DNA from 4 places in the Shinella sp. R2-11 genome. Region 2 is predicted to be linked to each of the others. Evidence: predicted binding sites of a transcription regulator. Region 2 holds the regulator's gene; each other region holds the start of a gene.

Region 1 (4,442 bases), on a different contig from region 2:
CTCCAGCGGCAGGCGGAGCAGCACGTAGCTCGCCTCGAGTGCGCCCGCCGCCTTGCCCGAATCGAGCACCCGCTCGATCTCGTGGTCGTTGAGGCCGGGGATGATCGGCGCCATCATGATCGCCGTCGGGATGCCAGCTTCCGACAGCGCGCGGATCGCCTCCAACCGGCGCGGCGGGGTTGCGGCGCGCGGCTCCATGCTGCGGGCGAGCTTGCGGTCGAGCGTGGTGACGGACATGCCGACCCAGGCGAGCCCGCGCGCCGCCATACGGGAGAGGATGTCGATGTCGCGCATGACGAGCGCCGACTTGGTGACGATGGAGACCGGGTGGTTCGCCTTGTCCAGCACGTCGAGGATCTGCCGCATGATGCGCCATTCCTTCTCGATCGGCTGATAGGGATCCGTATTGGTGCCGATGGCGATGACGCGTGGCTTGTAGCCGGGCCTGGAAAGCTCCCGCTCCAAAAGCTTCGGCGCATCGGGCTTGGCAAAGAGCTTCGCCTCGAAGTCGAGGCCGGCGGAAAGGCCCATGAAGGCATGGGTCGGCCGGGCGAAGCAGTAGATACAGCCGTGCTCGCAGCCGCGATAGGGATTGATCGAACGGTCGAAGGGAATGTCCGGCGATTCGTTGCGGGTGATGATCGTGCGGGGCTTCTCGACCTGCACCTCCGTGCGGAAGGGGGGAAGTTCCTCCAGCGTCTGCCAGCCGTCGTCGAATGTCTCGCGCGTCACCGGCTCGAAGCGGCCGGTGAAATTGAGGCCCGCGGCGCGGCCGCGCCGCCGGTCGCCGTCGACCCGCATGCCCGTCTGCGCCATCAGCGCATCGGCAACGTCCTTCGTGTGGCCGGGCGCCAATGCGCCCTGCCTGAGGCTCACAAGATCGTTCATGGCTGTCTCCGGGCGGGGCCGTTTCGCCCCGATTCAATGACTATATTCCTATCGCCGAAATGAGAACATTGCAAGAACAAATTTCTGGCGTTGGGGAACGATGGCAATCGATGCTGCAATGCGGTATGGGAAGGAATGCTGACGATCATCATGGAATGCCGCAACGACGAGGCGGAACTGGCGCAGACGCTCTCGGCGCTCGTGGCGGGCGCCGTCGAAGGCGTGGTGCGCGACGTGATCGTGCTCGACCGCGGTTCGTCCGACGGCTCGGCGCGGGTGGCGGACGCTGCCGGCTGCCGTTTCCTCGCGGATTGGGACCTGAAGGACGTGGTGCAGTCGGCGCGTGGCGACTGGCTGCTGCTGCTGGAACCCGGCGCCCGGCCGCTTGCGGGCTGGGTGGACGCCGTCGCCGACCATGTCGCGATCGATCCCAAGCCCGCGCGCTTTGCCGCCTCCCGCAACCATCGCCGGTCCTTCCTCCAGCGGCTCGGCCGCAGGCCGCCGCTCGAACGGGGCTATCTCGTCAGCAAGCGTGCGGCGGCGGCGGCCGTGCGCCCGGGCATGGCGCTGGCGGAGATCGCAAACGGCCGGGCGGCGCGCGAGCTCCTCGCCGAGATCGTGCCGGCCTGGGCAGTGAAGGCGATGCGCGCCGGCTAGAGCAATTCCAGCAAAAGTGCGAAGCGGTTTTGCGTCTGGAATTGCGTTAAAACAAAGAGTTAGAGAGTGAGTCAGCCGGGCGAGCGCTTCAGGTGCTCGTCGAGGCGTGGCATGATTTCCACGAAATTGCAGGGCATGTGGCGATAGTCGAGCTGCGCCTTGAGGATGCCGTCCCAAGCGTCCTTGCAGGCGCCGGGCGAGCCCGGCAGCACGAAGACGAAGGTGGCGTTGAGGACGCCGCCGGTCGCGCGCGACTGGATCGTCGAGGTGCCGATCTTGTCGTAGGAGATGCGGTGGAAGACCTCGGAAAAGCCGTCCATGCGCTTTTCGAAGATCGGCTCCAGTGCCTCGGGCGTTACGTCGCGGCCGGTAAAGCCCGTGCCGCCGGTGGTGATGACGACATCGATGGCTTCGTCGCGCGTCCATGCCTCCACCCGGGCGCGGATCGCGCCGACATCGTCCGGCGCGATGGCGCGGGCGACGAGGCGGTGGCCGGCATCGGCGATGCGCGCGGCGAGCGTGTCGCCGGAGCGGTCGGTCTCGGGCGTTCGCGTATCGGAGACGGTGAGCACGGCGATGCCGACGGGAATGAAGGGTCTCGTTTCGTCAAGCTTCGCCATCGTCGCCTCCGATTGTCCGGGTGGCGCTGATGAACCAGCGGGGATGGCGTTGCGCCAGCATCGCCGCCGCCGCTTCCGCCGCCGCCTCGCTCGTATATAGCGCGAAGCAGGTGGCGCCGGAACCGGACATGCGCACCACGCGCGCATCCGTCGCGGCAAGGTTTTCCGCGACCACGGAGATTTCCGGGCAGAGGGCGCGGGCGGGAGGCTCCAGGTCGTTGCGCAGGTGGCCGATGGCATCGAGCCAGTCGGCGGGCGCGTCGCTCATGACGAGCGGCGGATTGTGCCGGGAGGCGAGCGCCTTGAAGACCGCGGGGGTGGAAACGCCGACCAGCGGATTGACCAGCACCATCGCCAGCGCCGGCAGGGCGACGGGCGTGATATCCTCGCCGATGCTGCGGGCGATCAGCGGGCGGCCGGCAAGGCACATCGGCACGTCCGCGCCGAGCCCGAGGGCAAGCGCCTCGCGCTCCCCGTGCGGCAGGCGGGCCTGCCAGAGCGCCTCAAGACCGCGCAGCGTCGCCGCCGCATCCGCCGAGCCGCCGCCGATGCCGGAGGCGACGGGCAGGTTCTTTTCGAGATGGATATGGACGGGCGGGGCGGCTTTGCCATGCCGCGCGAGCGCGGCGCGCAGGCGATCCCGGGCGCGGATGACGAGGTTGTCGGCATCCGCCGCAAGGGTGTCGGAAAAGCGGCCGGAAAGCGTGAAGCGGTCTTCCGCCGCGGGCGACAGGCCGATGCGGTCGCCGAAGGCGGTGAAGGTCACGAGGCTGTCGAGGAGGTGGTAGCCGTCCTCGCGCCGGCCGACGACGGCGAGCGCGAGGTTGATCTTGGCCGGCGCCGGTTCGACAACGGCAAAGCCCGAAAGGCTTTCGGCGGGCATCGCGTCAGGACTTGCGGTCTGCTGCCGCCTTACCTTCCGGCGAGGTGTTCTGCGCGGGCTTGTCGTCCTTGGCTTCCGCGGAGGCCGGGGTGGTCTTCGCCAGGTCCGGCAGGCCGTTCTCGACCTTCAGCTTGATCTTGGGGATCTCCGCCTCTTCCGGCTTCAGGCCGAGCGCGCGGTTCCACTGGAAGGTGGCTTCCAGCTTGCGGCCGACGCGCCAATAGGCATCGCCCAGGTGATCGTTGATGGTCGGGTCGCCGGCCTTGAGCTCGGCCGCCCGCTCCAGCTCCGCCACCGCGTCGTCGAAGCGGCCCATGCGATAATAGGCCCAGCCGAGCGAATCGACGATATAGCCGTCGTCTGGCTTGAGGCTCACCGCCTTGCGGATCATGTCCAGGCCCTCGTCGAGGTTCAGGTTCATGTCCACCCAGGAATAGCCGAGATAGTTCAGCACCTGCGGCTGGTCGGGGTTGAGTTCCAGCGCCTTGCGGAAGTTCGGCTCGGCCTTCTCCCATTCCTTCAGGCGCTCATAGGCGATGCCGCGCTGGAAGAAGATGCTCCAGTGGGTGCGCTGCGGCACGGGGCCGATGACGTCGACGGCCTTGTCGTAGAGCGCGCCCATCGCCTTGTAGTCCTTGGCGTCGGAAAGCACGCTGCCGAGCGCCAGATAGGAGCGCAGGTCGGAGGGATCGGCGTCGATCAGTTCCTGGAGATGCTTCTTGGCGTCCTCGACCTTGCCGGTGTCGTTGAGGTTGAGGCCGAGCTGCAGCTCGGAAATGCGCCGCATCGGCGACTTTTCCGGCACGGCACGGTAATATTCGATCGCCTTTTCCGGCTTCTTCTGGCTCTCGGCAAGGCCGCCGAGAAGCACCAGCACGTCGTCGCTGTCGGGATCGAGCGCGCGGGCGGCCTGGAGATAGAGCGAGACGATGTCTTCCGCGCCCTCGCGGTTCAGCGCCCCGCCGATCGAGAAGAGCACGGCGGCGGCACCCTGCGCGGCGGTGCGAACCTGCTGCTCCTGCTTGTCGCCGGCCTCGATGCTCTGGCGAAGCGCCTTCAGCGGCGCATAGCTGGTGATGAAGTTGTCGCCGACGGAAACCGCGTCGAGCGCCTTCTGCCGGTTGCCCTCGCGCGCTTCCAGGCGCGCCAGCGCCATCACGGCGCGCAGGAACGTGTCGGGCGCGGCGCTCGCGCCGTTACGGTCGAGGATCGCCTCGTTGAGCCTTGCGCGGGCCGTCGCCTTGTCGCCGGCGGCAGCCGCGAGCGCCCCTGCATGGTAGTTCTTGAAGATGGCGAGCCATTCCGGCCCTTGCATGCCGCTGATGAGCTTCAGCGCTTCCTTCGGCTTGCCGTCGCCGAACTTGGCCCAGGCGAGCAGCAGGTCGTTCATCATG
Region 2 (4,442 bases):
GTCGACGACGGCGCCTTGCCGGGTCCGGCGGCGGAAAGGCCACGCCTTCGTCTGCGGCTTGCTTCCTTCTTCCGAAAGATGCGCCGGCTTCTGGCGGAACTGGGCGGCGAGCGGGCCGTCACGGAAGCCTTCGCTGCCGAGCGGGCCTATGGGCACTTCTTCCTCTTCGTTCCCGTCTTTCTCGGAATAGGGGCGGCGCTCTGGTATGTTGCTGCAACCGATCCGCCGCTGCATGCCATGGTCCTTTCGGCCTGCGTCACGATCTGGCCCGCCTGGCGGCTGCGGCATCGGGAGGATTGGGCGGCGCTTGCCGCCGCGGCCGCCTTCCTCATCCCCACGGGCATGCTCTTCGCGGCCATCGAAAGCGCCCGGCTCGACACGGTCATGCTGGATGCGCCGGTGACGACGGATGTCGTCGGCCGGGTGCTGTCGCGCGAGAGCGACGAGCGCGGCGCGATCCGCTATCGCATCGCGGTCGAAGCCACCCGCGATCCGGCGTTGAAGCGCGCGCCCGGCGTCGTGACCATGCTGGCGCGGATGAAGCATGCACCGGTCCCGATCGGCAGCGGCATCGAGGGGCGGGGGCGGATCAGTCCGCCGTCGGGGCCGGCGCTTGTCGGCCTCAACGATTTCGCTTTCGATGCCTATTTTGCCGGCAACGGCGCCGTCGGCTATTTCTATCGCGCGCCGGTCGCCTTGGCGGGCGGCGAGGCCGGATGGGACGTCAGGATCCTGCAGGAGATCGCGATCTGGCGGGACAACCTCACCGAGCATATTCGGGGCCGTATCGGCGGCGATGCGGGGGCGATCGCCGCGGCGCTGGTGACGGCCGAGCAGCGGGCGATCAGCCCGGATACGGTGGAGGCGCTGCGGCAGGCCGGGCTTGCCCATGTGCTCGCCATTTCCGGCCTCAACATGGTGCTCGCCGCCGGCACCTTCCTCGTCGGCGCGCGCATGGCGATGGCGCTCGTTCCGGGCTTTGCCGAGCGCTATCCGGCAAAGAAGATCGCCGCCGTCGGGGCGCTTGTCATGGTGACGCTCTATATCCTCGTCTCGGGCGGCGCCATCTCGGCGGTACGCTCGTGGATCATGATCTGCGTGATGCTCATCGCCGTGCTTTTCGGCCGCTCGGCGATCAGCCTGCGCAATGTGGCGATCTCGGCGATCCTCATCCTGGCGGTGACGCCCTCGGCCGTCACCAATCCGGGTTTCCAGATGTCCTATGCGGCAACGCTCGGCCTCGTGGCGGGCTATGCGGCCTGGCGCGAGCGGCCGGTCCGGCGTGAGAGCCGGGGAGGGCCGTTCCAGCTCTTCGGTGGTTCGGTCGGGCGTTTCCTCGGCGGACTGCTTCTCTCCTCGATGATCGGCAGCCTTTCCACGCTGATCTATTCCATCGGCCATTTCCATCGCATTCCCGCCTACGGGCTCGCCGGAAACCTGCTCGCCATGCCGGTGATCAGCGCCATCGTCATGCCGTTCGGCATGATGGCGGTGCTGCTCATGCCCTTCGGGCTCGACGCCATTCCCTTCGCCATCATGGGCAAGGGCATAGACTGGATGATCGCGCTGTCGAAATGGGTGGCCGGCTGGGAAGGGGAGATCGTCATCGGCCGCATCCCGCCGCTCGCCTTCCTGCTGATCGGCGTCGGCGGCGGCCTGCTCTGCATCCTGCGCACGCGGCTGCGCCATGCCGGAACGGCGCTCGTCCTCGTCGGGATCGGCGTTGCCTGCTGGCCGGAGGGACGCCCGCACCCGGAGGTGCTGGTATCGGAGGACGGCCGCCTCGTCGCCTTCCTCAGCGAGGGCAAGGTGGCAGCAAACCGCACGCGCCCGCCAGGCTTCATCTACGACCAGTGGCGAAGGGCACTCCGGCTCGGTGAGCTCGTGAAACCGGACATGCGGACGACCGCTGGCCTGACGATCGAACAGGTGAAAGAAGAACCGGCCGATACGTCACCGCAAAGGCGCCCGCGCCGGAAGGCCGACCGCGGGAAGGCGGAGGCCGCCTTGATCGCGGCGCTGGAGATGGCCGAACGGAAAAACGGCTTCGTCTGCGAAAGGAAAGCCTTCTGCGCCGCCGTCTCGCCGAGCGGCTGGCGGATCGTTACACTGGAGGACACCGCCTTCCTGGGGCTTGCCTGCGACGGGGCCGACCTCGTCGTCGTGCCCTTCGCCCTCCGGCTCGATGCCTGCCGCTCTGGTGCAAGGCTCGTCACCGCGCGGCACCTGAGGAGGACCGGCGCCCTCGAAATCCGGCCGGCGGCGGATTTAGGCTCCGAGGCGCTCGGCGATGCGGAGTTCGCGGGAGCCGTCGAAACGCTCGACCGCCCCTGGTCCCGGCACCGCACCTACGACTGGCGCACCGACCGTTTCGAAACGGACGCGCCGCTCAGTGATAGCGGCGAATAAGGCCGACCAGCTTGCCCTGGACCTTGACGCGGTCGGGGCCGAAGATGCGGGTCTCGTAGGCGGGATTGGCGGCTTCGAGCGCGATGGAGGCGCCCTTGCGGCGGAAGCGTTTCAGCGTCGCCTCCTCGTCGTCGACCAGCGCCACGATGATCTCGCCCGGATTGGCGCTGGTGGTGCTGCGGATGATGACCGTGTCGCCGTCCAGAATGCCGGCCTCGATCATCGAATCGCCCTTGACCTCCAGCGCATAGTGATCGCCGTTGCCGATCATCTCGGCCGGGACGGTGACGTCATGCGTGTTGTTCTGGATGGCGGAGATCGGTACGCCGGCGGCGATGCGGCCCATGACGGGCACCGAGACGGAAGAGGCCATCTCGGCCTGCGGCGCGGTGCGCTGTGGCGGGGCGGCGGCCGGCGCGGGCTGCTTGCCGCGGCTGCCTTCGATGACGGCGGGGGAAAAGCCGCGCCGGGGCTGGAGGCTGGGCGAATAGGCTTCCGGCAGCTTGATGACCTCGAGCGCCCGGGCCCGGTTCGGCAGCCGGCGGATGAAGCCGCGTTCCTCGAGCGCCGTGATAAGGCGATGGATGCCGGACTTGGAGGCAAGGTCCAGCGCATCCTTCATCTCGTCGAAGGACGGCGGAATGCCCGATTCCTTCATACGCTCATGGATGAACAGCAGGAGTTCCTGTTGTTTGCGCGTCAGCATGGCATCCCCATCGAGAATCGTGAAACAAATCCAGAACAGACACTATCTGTTCCATATGTGTTCCGCAAGGGGCCGCTGAAACAATAATGCCGCTCAGGCTGCGGGCTCGCGCAGGAGGAGGACGTCGCAGGGGGTGCCGGCGTTAGCGGCGGGCGCGTGCGGCGCGCGGATCAGCAGCCCTTCGGATTCGGCGAAGATCTTCATCATCGAGGAATCCTGCTTGTCAAAGGGTGTGACGAGGAGCTCGCCGGCCGGGCCGCGGGCGATGCGGGCGCGGACATAGTCCTGCCGATGGTCGTTCTCGCGGAGCGGCACGGCGGCGATCGCCTCGTGCCGGCGGCTCTTCGGCAGCAGGTGGGCGAGGCGGCGGACCAGCGGCTCCAGGAAGAGCAGCGAGCAGACCATGCTGGAGACGGGATTGCCGGGCAGGCCGACGAACTGAACCGGGCCGAGCCGGCCGACCATCAGCGGCTTTCCGGGCCGCATGGCGATGCGCCAGAAATCGAGCTCCATGCCGGCCTCGCCGAGCACCGGCTGGACGAGGTCGAAATCGCCGACGGAGGCGCCGCCCAGCGTCACCAGCACGTCGATGTCGAGCGACAGGGCATTGCGCACCGCTTCGAGGATAGCCTGCTTGTCGTCGCCGACAATGCCGAGATCGACGATCTCCGCGCCGGCCTCGCGGGCGATAGCCGAGACGCCGTAGGTGTTGGAGGCGATGATCTGGCTTGCGCCGGGGGATGCGCCGGGCGGCACGAGCTCGTCGCCGGTCGCCAGGACCGCGACGCGCGGGCGGGCATAGACGGCCAGCGCCGCATGGTTCATCGCGGCGGCGACGGTCAGGCGGCCGGGATCGAGCACGTCGCCGGCGTGCAGCACGATATCGCCTTCGAAGAAATCCTGGCCCCGCGGGCGGATATGGCGGCCCTTCGGCGTGAGGAAGGTGGTGCGGATGCGGCCGTCTTCCAGCCGTTCCGCGTCTTCCTGCAGGAGAACCGTGTCAGCGAAAGCGGGCAAGGGGGCGCCGGTGAAGATGCGCACGGCCTCGCCCGGACCTGCCGTTCCCTCGAAGGCATGGCCGGCGGCGGAGGTGCCGGCGATCTTGAGGACGGAACCGAGTTCGGCGATGTCCTCATGGCGGACGGCATAGCCGTCCATGGCGGAATTGTCGAAAGGCGGCTGGGTGAGGCGGGCGGCGACGTCCTCGGCGAGCACACGGCCCGCGGCCTCGTGGAGGCGCACCGTCTCCGTCCGTTGCACGGGCCTTGCCGCGGAAAGCAGGCGGCCGAGGGCATCGGAAACGGGCAGGAGGGACATCATGCGTCTC
Region 3 (4,442 bases), on a different contig from region 2:
CCTCGACGGGGTCGTCACCAAGGCGAACCTCCAGATCGAGGATGGAATGCATCCGAACCCGGCGGGCGTGGACGTCATGGTCCAGTCCATCCTGCCGACGGTCGAGACCTTCCTCAAGTCGATCAAGGTAGGGGAGTAGTTCTCGCGGGTGCGAAATTAGGGTTGCGCAAAAATCCGTTGCGTGATTCGCTGACGTTACTTTCCAGCAGGGAGAAGTCGCCATGCCGAGACTTTTCGTCGCCCTCGAAGTGCCGCGCAACGCGGCGATGAGCCTCTCGCTCCTGAGAGGCGGACTTCCCGGAGCCCGCTGGATCGACGTCGAGAACTTCCACATCACCCTGCGCTTCATCGGCGATATTGACGGGCGCACCGCCGACGAGGTGGTCGACAGGCTCGACCGTATCGAACGCCCGGAATTCCAGCTCGCGCTTTCCGGCATCGGCTCCTTCGGCTCGAAGAAGCCGCATTCGGTCTTCGCCGGTGTCACGCAGGCGCCGGAAATGTACGCGCTGCAGGGCGAGGTCGAGCGCATCTGCCAGCGCCTCGGCCTTCCCGCCGATCCGCGCAAGTTCACCCCGCACGTCACGCTCGCGCGCCTGCGCAACGCCCGCACCGAGGACGTCGCCCACTACCTCTCCGGCCGCGGCAACTTCCACACCGCCCCCTTCACCGTGAACCGCTTCGTGCTGATGTCCTCGAAGGAATCGGTCGGCGGCGGGCCGTATCTGACGGAAGAGGTGTTTCCGCTCTACGAGGCCGGCGGCGGCTGGGACGGGGCGGACCTGCGCGACCATCTGGCGTGATCGCCAAAGCCTCACGGAGCATATCTGGTGCGCATTGCCGCAATTCGATCGACGGGTAACAGCCGTATCGTTTACTGGGTCGCAGGCGCTCTATTGCTATGGCTAGTGCTTCCGATCGGTATGTTGGATATTCTCATCGAACCAAAATGGTTCGCTCCAAACCCGCAATGCGATAGCCTCGGCGTTCCGATCTCATGGCTGCACCAAGCTCTAATCCCGTGGACATTGCTTTCCCTAGTAGTTCCTGCGATCCCGGTGTTCATGATTGTGCGTAAGCGCGTTGCCGGTGCGGATATTTTCGACTTGCACCTCGGTACCGCGCCTTGGAATTGGATCGTAACGCTTCTGACGGCAGCCGCCCTTTTGCCGATTATTTTCGACATGGGACGATATCTTTGGGAAGTATCTGTTCTCCAGACCATTACAGGAGATTGCGGAGGAAGCGCCGAGCCGGTGACTCTAACCATGCGAAGGCCCATCATTCAATTCACTCCTCTCTGGGAAGCCGGTTTCGCTCTGTGGATACTGCACCTCCGTGCCCTGATCCTTTCGCCGCGCAGGGTTGAGCAGTTCGCCCCTCTTTCGTCGGCGGAAGCTTGATCGCCAGCTTTTGAAGTAAAGCTTGCCAAAGCGCTTACCCCTTGTTGCGATTCGGCATTTCGTGGTGCCCACGGGCACCTCATCAATTCGTTGCAGAGAACAAACCCTGAATCACCCAGAGTCATCGATTCGTCTCCGTTTCGTTCGTGCCCTGTTCCAGACTCTTGCAAAGCATCGGGAAAACCGCCCTATTTCGCCTCCCCCCTTGCCATCGGCCGCCCCGATGGGCATCTGTGAGCCCGAAACTGAAACCTGCCGGGGCATGTCTTGTCGCAAGCACCCATGATCCTGAGCGGCCGCGGGGTGACCGCGGTGCTCGGCCCGACCAATACGGGCAAGACCCACTACGCAATCGAGCGCATGGTGGCACATGAGACGGGCGTCATCGGCCTGCCTCTGCGCCTTCTCGCGCGCGAGGTCTATACGCGCCTCGTCGAGAAGGTCGGCCAGCACAATGTCGCGCTCGTCACCGGCGAGGAGAAGATCACGCCGCATATGGCGCGTTTCTCGGTCTGCACGGTGGAGGCGATGCCGCGCGAGACGCGCGCCGCCTTCGTCGCCATCGACGAGGTGCAGCTTGCCGGCGATCTGGAACGCGGCCACATCTTCACCGACCGGGTTCTGCATCTGAGGGGCCGCGACGAGACGCTGCTGCTCGGCGCGGCCACCATGAAGCCGATCCTCGAGCAGCTCCTGCCCGGTATCCATGTCATCGAGCGGCCGCGCCTGTCGCAGCTCTTCTATTCCGGCTCGAAGAAGATCACGCGCCTGCCGCAGCGCACCGCCATCGTCGCCTTCTCGGCCGACGAGGTCTATGCCATCGCCGAGCTGATCCGCCGCCAGCGCGGCGGGGCGGCGGTGGTGCTCGGGGCGCTCTCGCCCCGCACCCGCAATGCGCAGGTCGCGCTCTACCAGGAGGGTGACGTCGAATATCTCGTCGCCACCGATGCCATCGGCATGGGCCTCAACCTCGACGTCGACCATGTCGCCTTCGCGCAGGATCGAAAATTCGACGGCTACCAGTTCCGCAACCTCAACCCGGCCGAGCTCGCCCAGATCGCCGGCCGCGCCGGCCGGCACCTGCGCGATGGCACCTTCGGCGTGACGGGCCGCGTCGATCCCTTTGACGACGAGCTGGTCAAGCGCATTGAGACGCATCATTTCGATCCCGTGAAGGTGCTGCAATGGCGCACGACCCGCTTCGACTATGCCTCGCTGCAATCGCTCCGCCAGTCGCTCGACGCGCCGCCGCCGATAGGGGGACTGACGCGGGCGCTGCCGGCCGTCGACCAGCAGGCGCTGGACCATCTTTCGCGCTATCCCGACGTCCGCGACCTTGCGACGACCCCCGAGCGCGTGCAAAAACTCTGGGAAGCCTGCGCGCTTCCCGATTATCGCCGCATCACGCCCGCCCAGCACGCCGATCTCATCTCGACGCTCTATGCGGACCTCGTAAAGCGTGGCACGGTGAACGAGGATTTTCTGGCGGACCAGGTTCGCCGGGCCGACAGGACCGATGGCGAGATCGACACGCTTTCGGCACGAATCGCGCAGATAAGGACCTGGACCTATGTGTCGAATCGGCCCGGATGGCTTGCCGATCCGACACACTGGCAGGAAAAGACGCGGGAAATCGAAGACCGATTGTCCGATGCGCTACATGAACGGTTGACGAAACGCTTTGTTGATCGCAGGACATCTGTGCTCATGAAGCGCCTGAGAGAGAATGCGATGCTGGAAGCTGAAATCAGTGTGAATGGCGATGTCTTCGTAGAGGGACATCATGTCGGGCAGTTGGCCGGTTTCCGGTTCACGCTGGCCGCCGGGACGGAAGGCCCCGATGCGAAGGCCGTGCAAGCGGCTGCGCAGAAGGCGCTCGCGCTGGAGTTCGAGGCCCGTGCCGCACGCCTGCATGCCGCCGGCAATGCCGATCTCGCGCTGAGCTCGGACGGCACCGTGCGCTGGCTCGGCGATCCCGTCGCGCGCCTTTCCGCCTCCGACCACATCATGCGCCCTCGCGTCATCCTGCTCTCCGACGAGCAGCTGACGGGCAATGCGCGCGACCATGTCGCCGCCCGTATCGAGCGCTTCGTGAACCATCACATCGCGACCGTGCTGAAGCCGTTGGACGATCTTTCCCGCGCGGAAGACCTGCAGGGCCTTGCCAAGGGCCTCGCCTTCCAGCTCGTCGAAAACCTCGGCGTGCTGTTCCGCCGCGACGTCGCCGACGACGTGAAGGCGCTCGACCAGGACGCCCGTGCTTCCATGCGCAAGCACGGCATCCGCTTCGGCGCCTATCACATCTTCATGCCGGCCTTGCTGAAGCCCGCCCCGGCCGAGCTCATCACGCTGCTCTGGGCGCTGAAGAACGACGGTCTCGACAAGCCGGGCTATGGCGACCTCATCCCGGTGCTGGCGGCCGGCCGCACCTCGGTCGTCACCGATCCGGCCTTCGAGCGCGCCTTCTACAAGCTCGCCGGCTTCCGTTTCCTCGGCAAGCGCGCCGTGCGCATCGACATCCTGGAGCGCCTTGCCGACCTCATCCGTCCGCTCCTGCAATGGAAGCCCGGCACGCCGCGTCCGGAAGGCGCCTATGACGGCCGCCGCTTCATGGCGACGACCGCCATGCTCTCCATCCTCGGCGCGACGCCGGACGACATGGAGGAGATCCTCAAGGGTCTCGGCTACCGTGCCGACAGCGTGAAGGCCGAAGAGGCCGCCGCCTTCCTCGCCGCGCAGGCTCCGGCCGCTGCTGCCGCGGAAACCCCGGCGGAAGCGGAAGCGAGTGCGGGGACCTCCGACGAGCACGACGCCGATGCGTCCGACGAAGGCGAAGCGACGGCTGAAGCCCCGGCCGAGACGGTCGAGGCTCCGGTTGCGGCCACCGAGGTACCCGTTGCCGAGGCCGAGGAAGCCCCGGCAGTGGAAGCGGCCGGCGAAGGCGAGCCGGCCGAGGCCAAGCCCGTCCTCCTCTGGCGTCCGGGCTCGCGCCACGACAACCAGCGTCAGGGCCAGCGCCACGGCGACCGTCAGGGCCAG
Region 4 (4,442 bases), on a different contig from region 2:
GAGGCCGGTGTCGGAGATGGAGAGGGACGCGCCTTCGCTGACGAGGCGGGAGATGTGGTTGCGCGTCTCCTCCGGAATATCGAGCCGGTCGAGCGTCTTCGAGATGGCGTCCGGTGCTTCGGCGTCGGCCTCGGTGGTGATGCCGAGGCGCTTCATGGTGGCCTTCGGGAGCTGGTTGTCCATGCTAACGCCGTACCATTCGGCCGTGCCCTTGTCGGCATCGACGTCGCGGGCGATGAGGAAATGCGTGCCGAGCGCGATTTCCGGCTCGCGGATGGTGATCGGCTCCTCGATGAGCGGCGTGAATTTCTGGCGCACGAGGACCTGGCCGTTCGGCGGCGTGCCCTTGCCGGCTTTCGCATAGACGGCGGCGAGGAGTTCCGGCGTCACCATGCCGTCCTCCTTGAGCCCTTCGGCGAGCTGGAAGGCACGGATGGCGACGACCGTCTGCTTGCCGTGGCGCCCGTCGGGCATGCCGGCATCGTAGCCGAGGTCCGCCAGCATCCGCTGGAGGTCGAGCAGCATCTCGCGCTCGCCGCGGCGCGTGACGAGGATGCGGATCGGGTCCCGTTCGGTGCGCTCCACGGCGGGGGTGAGGATTTCCGGCTTCGGATCGGTCATCGCCACCTCGACGCTCTTGTCGCCGGCCTCGATGAGCGCGGGGCGCAGGCCCGCATCGGAAAGCAGCGGCGTGTCGGGCACGACGACGGAGGGCCGGAAGAGCGCGTCGTGCACGATGCGCTGCGGCGCGACCTCGCCGTCGGTGATCAGCACGTGGCCGCCGCGCCGCGTGACGGAAAACAGCGTCTTGGCGAAATCGTTCGGCAGGCGCACGCAGCCATGCGAGGCGGGGTAGGACGGCACGCTGTTGGAGGCATGCAGCGCGATGCCCGACCAGGTGAGCCGCTGCATGAAGGGCATCGGCGCGCTGTCATAGATGTTCGAGAAGTGCGAGCGCTTCTTTTCGAGGATCGAGAAGATGCCGGTCGGCGTCCCGTGGCCGGCCTTGCCGGTGGAGACGCGCGAGGTGGCCACCACCACGCCGCCGTCGTAGATCTTCAGCTCCTGGCGGTCCTTCGACACGATGATCTGGAGCGGCCCTTCCAGCGTTCCGCCGAGCACGGTGGTGCAGCTCAGCATCAGGCCCAGAATGCTCATGCCAGTGGCGAGGCGAAACTTCATGTAACCCATCCGTACGCAATACAAACCGGTGGCAAGCCTAGGACATCGGGCTTAAGGAAGGCTTGATGCGTGCCATCCCGATGCAGGGAAGGACGCGGGCCTGCGGGGTTTTATTCGCCGGGATCGCCGGTTTTTCCCGAGGTCTTGACGGTCAACTTTCCGTGAAAGCGCTCCGGGCCCGTCTTGCCGAATGTATAGCCGGTCTCCACGCTCGCCTTGCCGAACTTGTCGCGCAGCGTGTTCATGGCGGCTTCCGCCGCCGCGCGGCGTGTCGCGGCGGGATCGACGAGGTCGGGCGGATCGGCGCGGCCGGGATCGGCAAGGTCGCTGACGCCGATGCCGATGAGGCGGTATTTCGTGCCATCCGCCTCCTTGCGCAGGAGCTCCATGCCGGTGCGGAAGATCCGGTCGGCGAGCATGGTCGGGTCTTCGAGCTTGCGGTTGCGCGTGCGGCTCTTGAAATCCGCCGTCTTCAGCTTGAGCACGACGGTCTGGCCGGCGATGCCGGATTTGCGCAGCCGCGTGGCGACCTTCTCGCTCAGCCGGCGCAGATGCGCGGTGAGTTCGTCATAGCGCGAGATGTCGTCGAAGAAGGTGGTCTCGGCCGAAACGCTTTTTGCCGGGTCGTTGGGATGCACCTCGCGGTCGTCCTGCCCGCGCGAAAGGTGGAAGAGCCGCTTGCCCATGACGCCGTAGCGGCGCATCAGGTCGGTTTCCTCCATCGTCTGGAGCTGGCCGACGCTGCGGATGCCGTCGCGCTCCAGCGTCTCGGCAAAGGCCTTGCCGACGCCCCAGATCAGCCGCACCGGCTTGTCGCGCAGGAAATCCAGCGCTTCGGCCGCGCCGATGATGGAAAAGCCGCGCGGCTTGTTGAGGTCCGAGGCGACCTTGGCGAGGAACTTGCAGTAGGAGAGCCCGACGGAAATGGTGATGCCGATCTCCTTCTCCACGCGCTGGGTGAAACGTGCCAGCACGCGGGCAGGGGGATCGTGGTGCAGCCGCTCGGTGCCCTTCAGCTCCAGGAAGGCCTCGTCAATGGAAATCGGCTGCACGAGCGGCGTCAGCTCCTGCATCATCGCGCGCACCTCGCGGCCGACCTTGACGTATTTCTCCATGTCCGGCTTGATGACGACGGCGTTCGGGCAGGCTTCCAGCGCCTTGAACATCGGCATGGCGGAGCGCACGCCGTGGATGCGCGCGATATAGCAGGCCGTGGAGACGACACCGCGCTTGCCGCCGCCGATGATCACCGGCTTGTCGGCAAGCTCCGGATCGTCGCGCTTCTCGATCGCGGCATAGAAGGCATCGCAGTCGATATGGGCGAGCGTCAGGTCGTAAAGCTCGCCGTGATAGAGGAGGCGCGGGCTGCCGCAGGCCCGGCAGCGGCGCAGGCCCGCGGGCTGCCCGGCAAGGCAGTCGCGGCAGAAGCCCGGAAAACGCGTGTCGGCGGTGCTCATGATCTGGAACAAATATTGAACATCGCGACATTAAAGCCTAAATTCGCGAGTCTCAACAGGCAGAGGGGCTGAACGCATGACGATGCACAGGCATGCGCAGGATGGACCCCACGGACCGGCTTGTCAGAGGTCGCCGCCGCCATGGGGGCCGGACAGGACCGCATGGGCGTGGACGACGGCCTCCGGCTGGATGCCCGTCGCGGCGCTGAAGGCCATGAGCGTCGGCTCGTGCTCCATGAGGAAATCGACGAGGCCGGCAAGGAAGCCGGGGTCGTTCACCGCGTTGCGGACCTCGCCGGGGGCGACGCCTGTCAGCGCCAGGAAACGCGACAGGAGCTCCGGCTCGCCGGCCAGCCAGCCGAGGATGGAAAGGGCCGTCGCATCCGCGTCTTCACGCGCGGGTGTTTCTTTTTGGCGTTTCATTCTTTTCCCTCGGGAAATTTACCTTTTCATCAACCAAGTGACGCTAACGTGGCTGCGGTCGGGCTGGGTGATTTCGGCTTTGCCGCAACTTATCTATCTCCCGGACGGTTGCAAGGCCGGCGAGAGGAACAGGGACGCACGATGCCCAAGCAGGTCATGATTGTCGAGGACAACGAGCTGAACATGAAGCTCTTCCGGGACCTCATCGAGGCGTCCGGCTATCTGACCATCCAGACCCGGAACGGGATGGAGGCTCTCGATCTCGCGCGCAAGCACCGCCCCGACCTGATCCTGATGGACATCCAGCTCCCGGAGGTTTCTGGCCTTGAAGTCACCAAGTGGCTGAAAGAGGACGACGAGCTGCACGTCATTCCCGTGATCGCCGTCACGGCCTTCGCGATGAAGGGCGACGAGGAGCGGATCCGGCAGGGCGGCTGCGAGGCCTATGTCTCCAAGCCGATCTCCGTGCCGAAGTTCATCGAGACCATCAAGACCTATCTCGGGGACGCATGAGGCGGACATGACAGCGCGAATCCTCGTCGTCGACGATATCCCGGCCAATGTGAAGCTGCTCGAAGCGCGGCTGCTGGCCGAGTATTTCGACGTGCTGACGGCCGAGAACGGCTACGAGGCCCTGTCCATCTGCGAGAGCACCCAGGTCGATCTCATCCTCCTCGACATCATGATGCCGGGCATCGACGGCTTCGAGGTCTGCGAGCGGCTGAAGGCCAATCCGCGCACCGCCCATATTCCCGTCGTCATGGTCACGGCGCTCGACCAGCCCTCCGACCGCGTGCGCGGCCTCAAGGCCGGCGCCGACGACTTCCTGACCAAGCCGGTCAACGACCTGCAGCTCATGTCGCGGGTCAAGAGCCTCGTGCGCCTCAAGACGCTGACCGACGAGCTGCGCCTGCGCGCGGCGACGGCCCGCGCGATTTCCCTCGAAGAGGGACTGGAAAGCAATCTCGGCGACGAGCCGGGCGACGTTCTGCTGGTCGATGGCCGCGCGACCTCGCAGGAGCGCATCGCCCGCGCGCTGAAGCCCATTGCGGACGTCACCTGCATGTCCGACCCGCAGGCCGCGCTCTTCCAGGCGGCCGAGAGCAATTACGAGCTGGTGATCGTCAACGCCAACTTCGAGGACTACGATCCGCTGCGCCTCTGCTCGCAGCTTCGCTCGCTGGAGCGCACGCGCTTCCTGCCGATCCTGCTGATCGCCGAGCAGGGCGACGACGACATGGTCGTGCGGGCACTGGATCTCGGTGTCACCGACTATCTGGTGCGCCCGATCGATCCCAACGAGCTGATCGCCCGCAGCCTCACCCAGATCCGCCGCAAGCGCTGCAACGACCGCCTGCGCGCCAGCGTGCGCCAGACCAT

Evidence for each region. The regulator LexA, encoded in region 2, represses DNA repair genes until DNA is damaged. The targets are predictions, from matches to a motif close to TGTTCNNNNTGTGTTCNG.
Region 1: a site for LexA is predicted at 950-967, ahead of ACZ1A1_RS00615 (PA0069 family radical SAM protein). Genes of this name have one in related genera too.
Region 3: a site for LexA is predicted at 1,545-1,562, ahead of ACZ1A1_RS14965 (helicase-related protein). Genes of this name have one in related genera too.
Region 4: a site for LexA is predicted at 2,644-2,661, ahead of ACZ1A1_RS20035 (DNA polymerase IV). Genes of this name have one in related genera too.

Annotation. Positions count from the first base shown of each region.
Region 1 is NZ_JBVAPC010000001.1:117,510-121,951, reverse strand. It holds gene ACZ1A1_RS00615 (PA0069 family radical SAM protein) at 1-888, opposite strand, end outside; gene ACZ1A1_RS00610 (glycosyltransferase family protein) at 1,024-1,545, shown strand; gene moaB (molybdenum cofactor biosynthesis protein B) at 1,617-2,165, opposite strand; gene ACZ1A1_RS00600 (4-(cytidine 5'-diphospho)-2-C-methyl-D-erythritol kinase) at 2,152-3,048, opposite strand; gene ACZ1A1_RS00595 (tetratricopeptide repeat protein) at 3,053-4,442, opposite strand, start outside.
Region 2 is NZ_JBVAPC010000002.1:297,588-302,029, forward strand. It holds gene ACZ1A1_RS06165 (ComEC/Rec2 family competence protein) at 1-2,409, shown strand, start outside; gene lexA (transcriptional repressor LexA) at 2,390-3,115, opposite strand; gene ACZ1A1_RS06175 (molybdopterin molybdotransferase MoeA) at 3,209-4,432, opposite strand; gene moaC (cyclic pyranopterin monophosphate synthase MoaC) at 4,432-4,442, opposite strand, start outside.
Region 3 is NZ_JBVAPC010000005.1:148,565-153,006, reverse strand. It holds gene ACZ1A1_RS14980 (arylesterase) at 1-139, shown strand, start outside; gene thpR (RNA 2',3'-cyclic phosphodiesterase) at 222-803, shown strand; gene ACZ1A1_RS14970 (hypothetical protein) at 831-1,403, shown strand; gene ACZ1A1_RS14965 (helicase-related protein) at 1,686-4,442, shown strand, end outside.
Region 4 is NZ_JBVAPC010000008.1:230,380-234,821, forward strand. It holds gene ACZ1A1_RS20030 (L,D-transpeptidase family protein) at 1-1,182, opposite strand, end outside; gene ACZ1A1_RS20035 (DNA polymerase IV) at 1,293-2,639, opposite strand; gene ACZ1A1_RS20040 (DUF3572 domain-containing protein) at 2,763-3,062, opposite strand; gene ACZ1A1_RS20045 (response regulator) at 3,204-3,575, shown strand; gene ACZ1A1_RS20050 (PleD family two-component system response regulator) at 3,583-4,442, shown strand, end outside.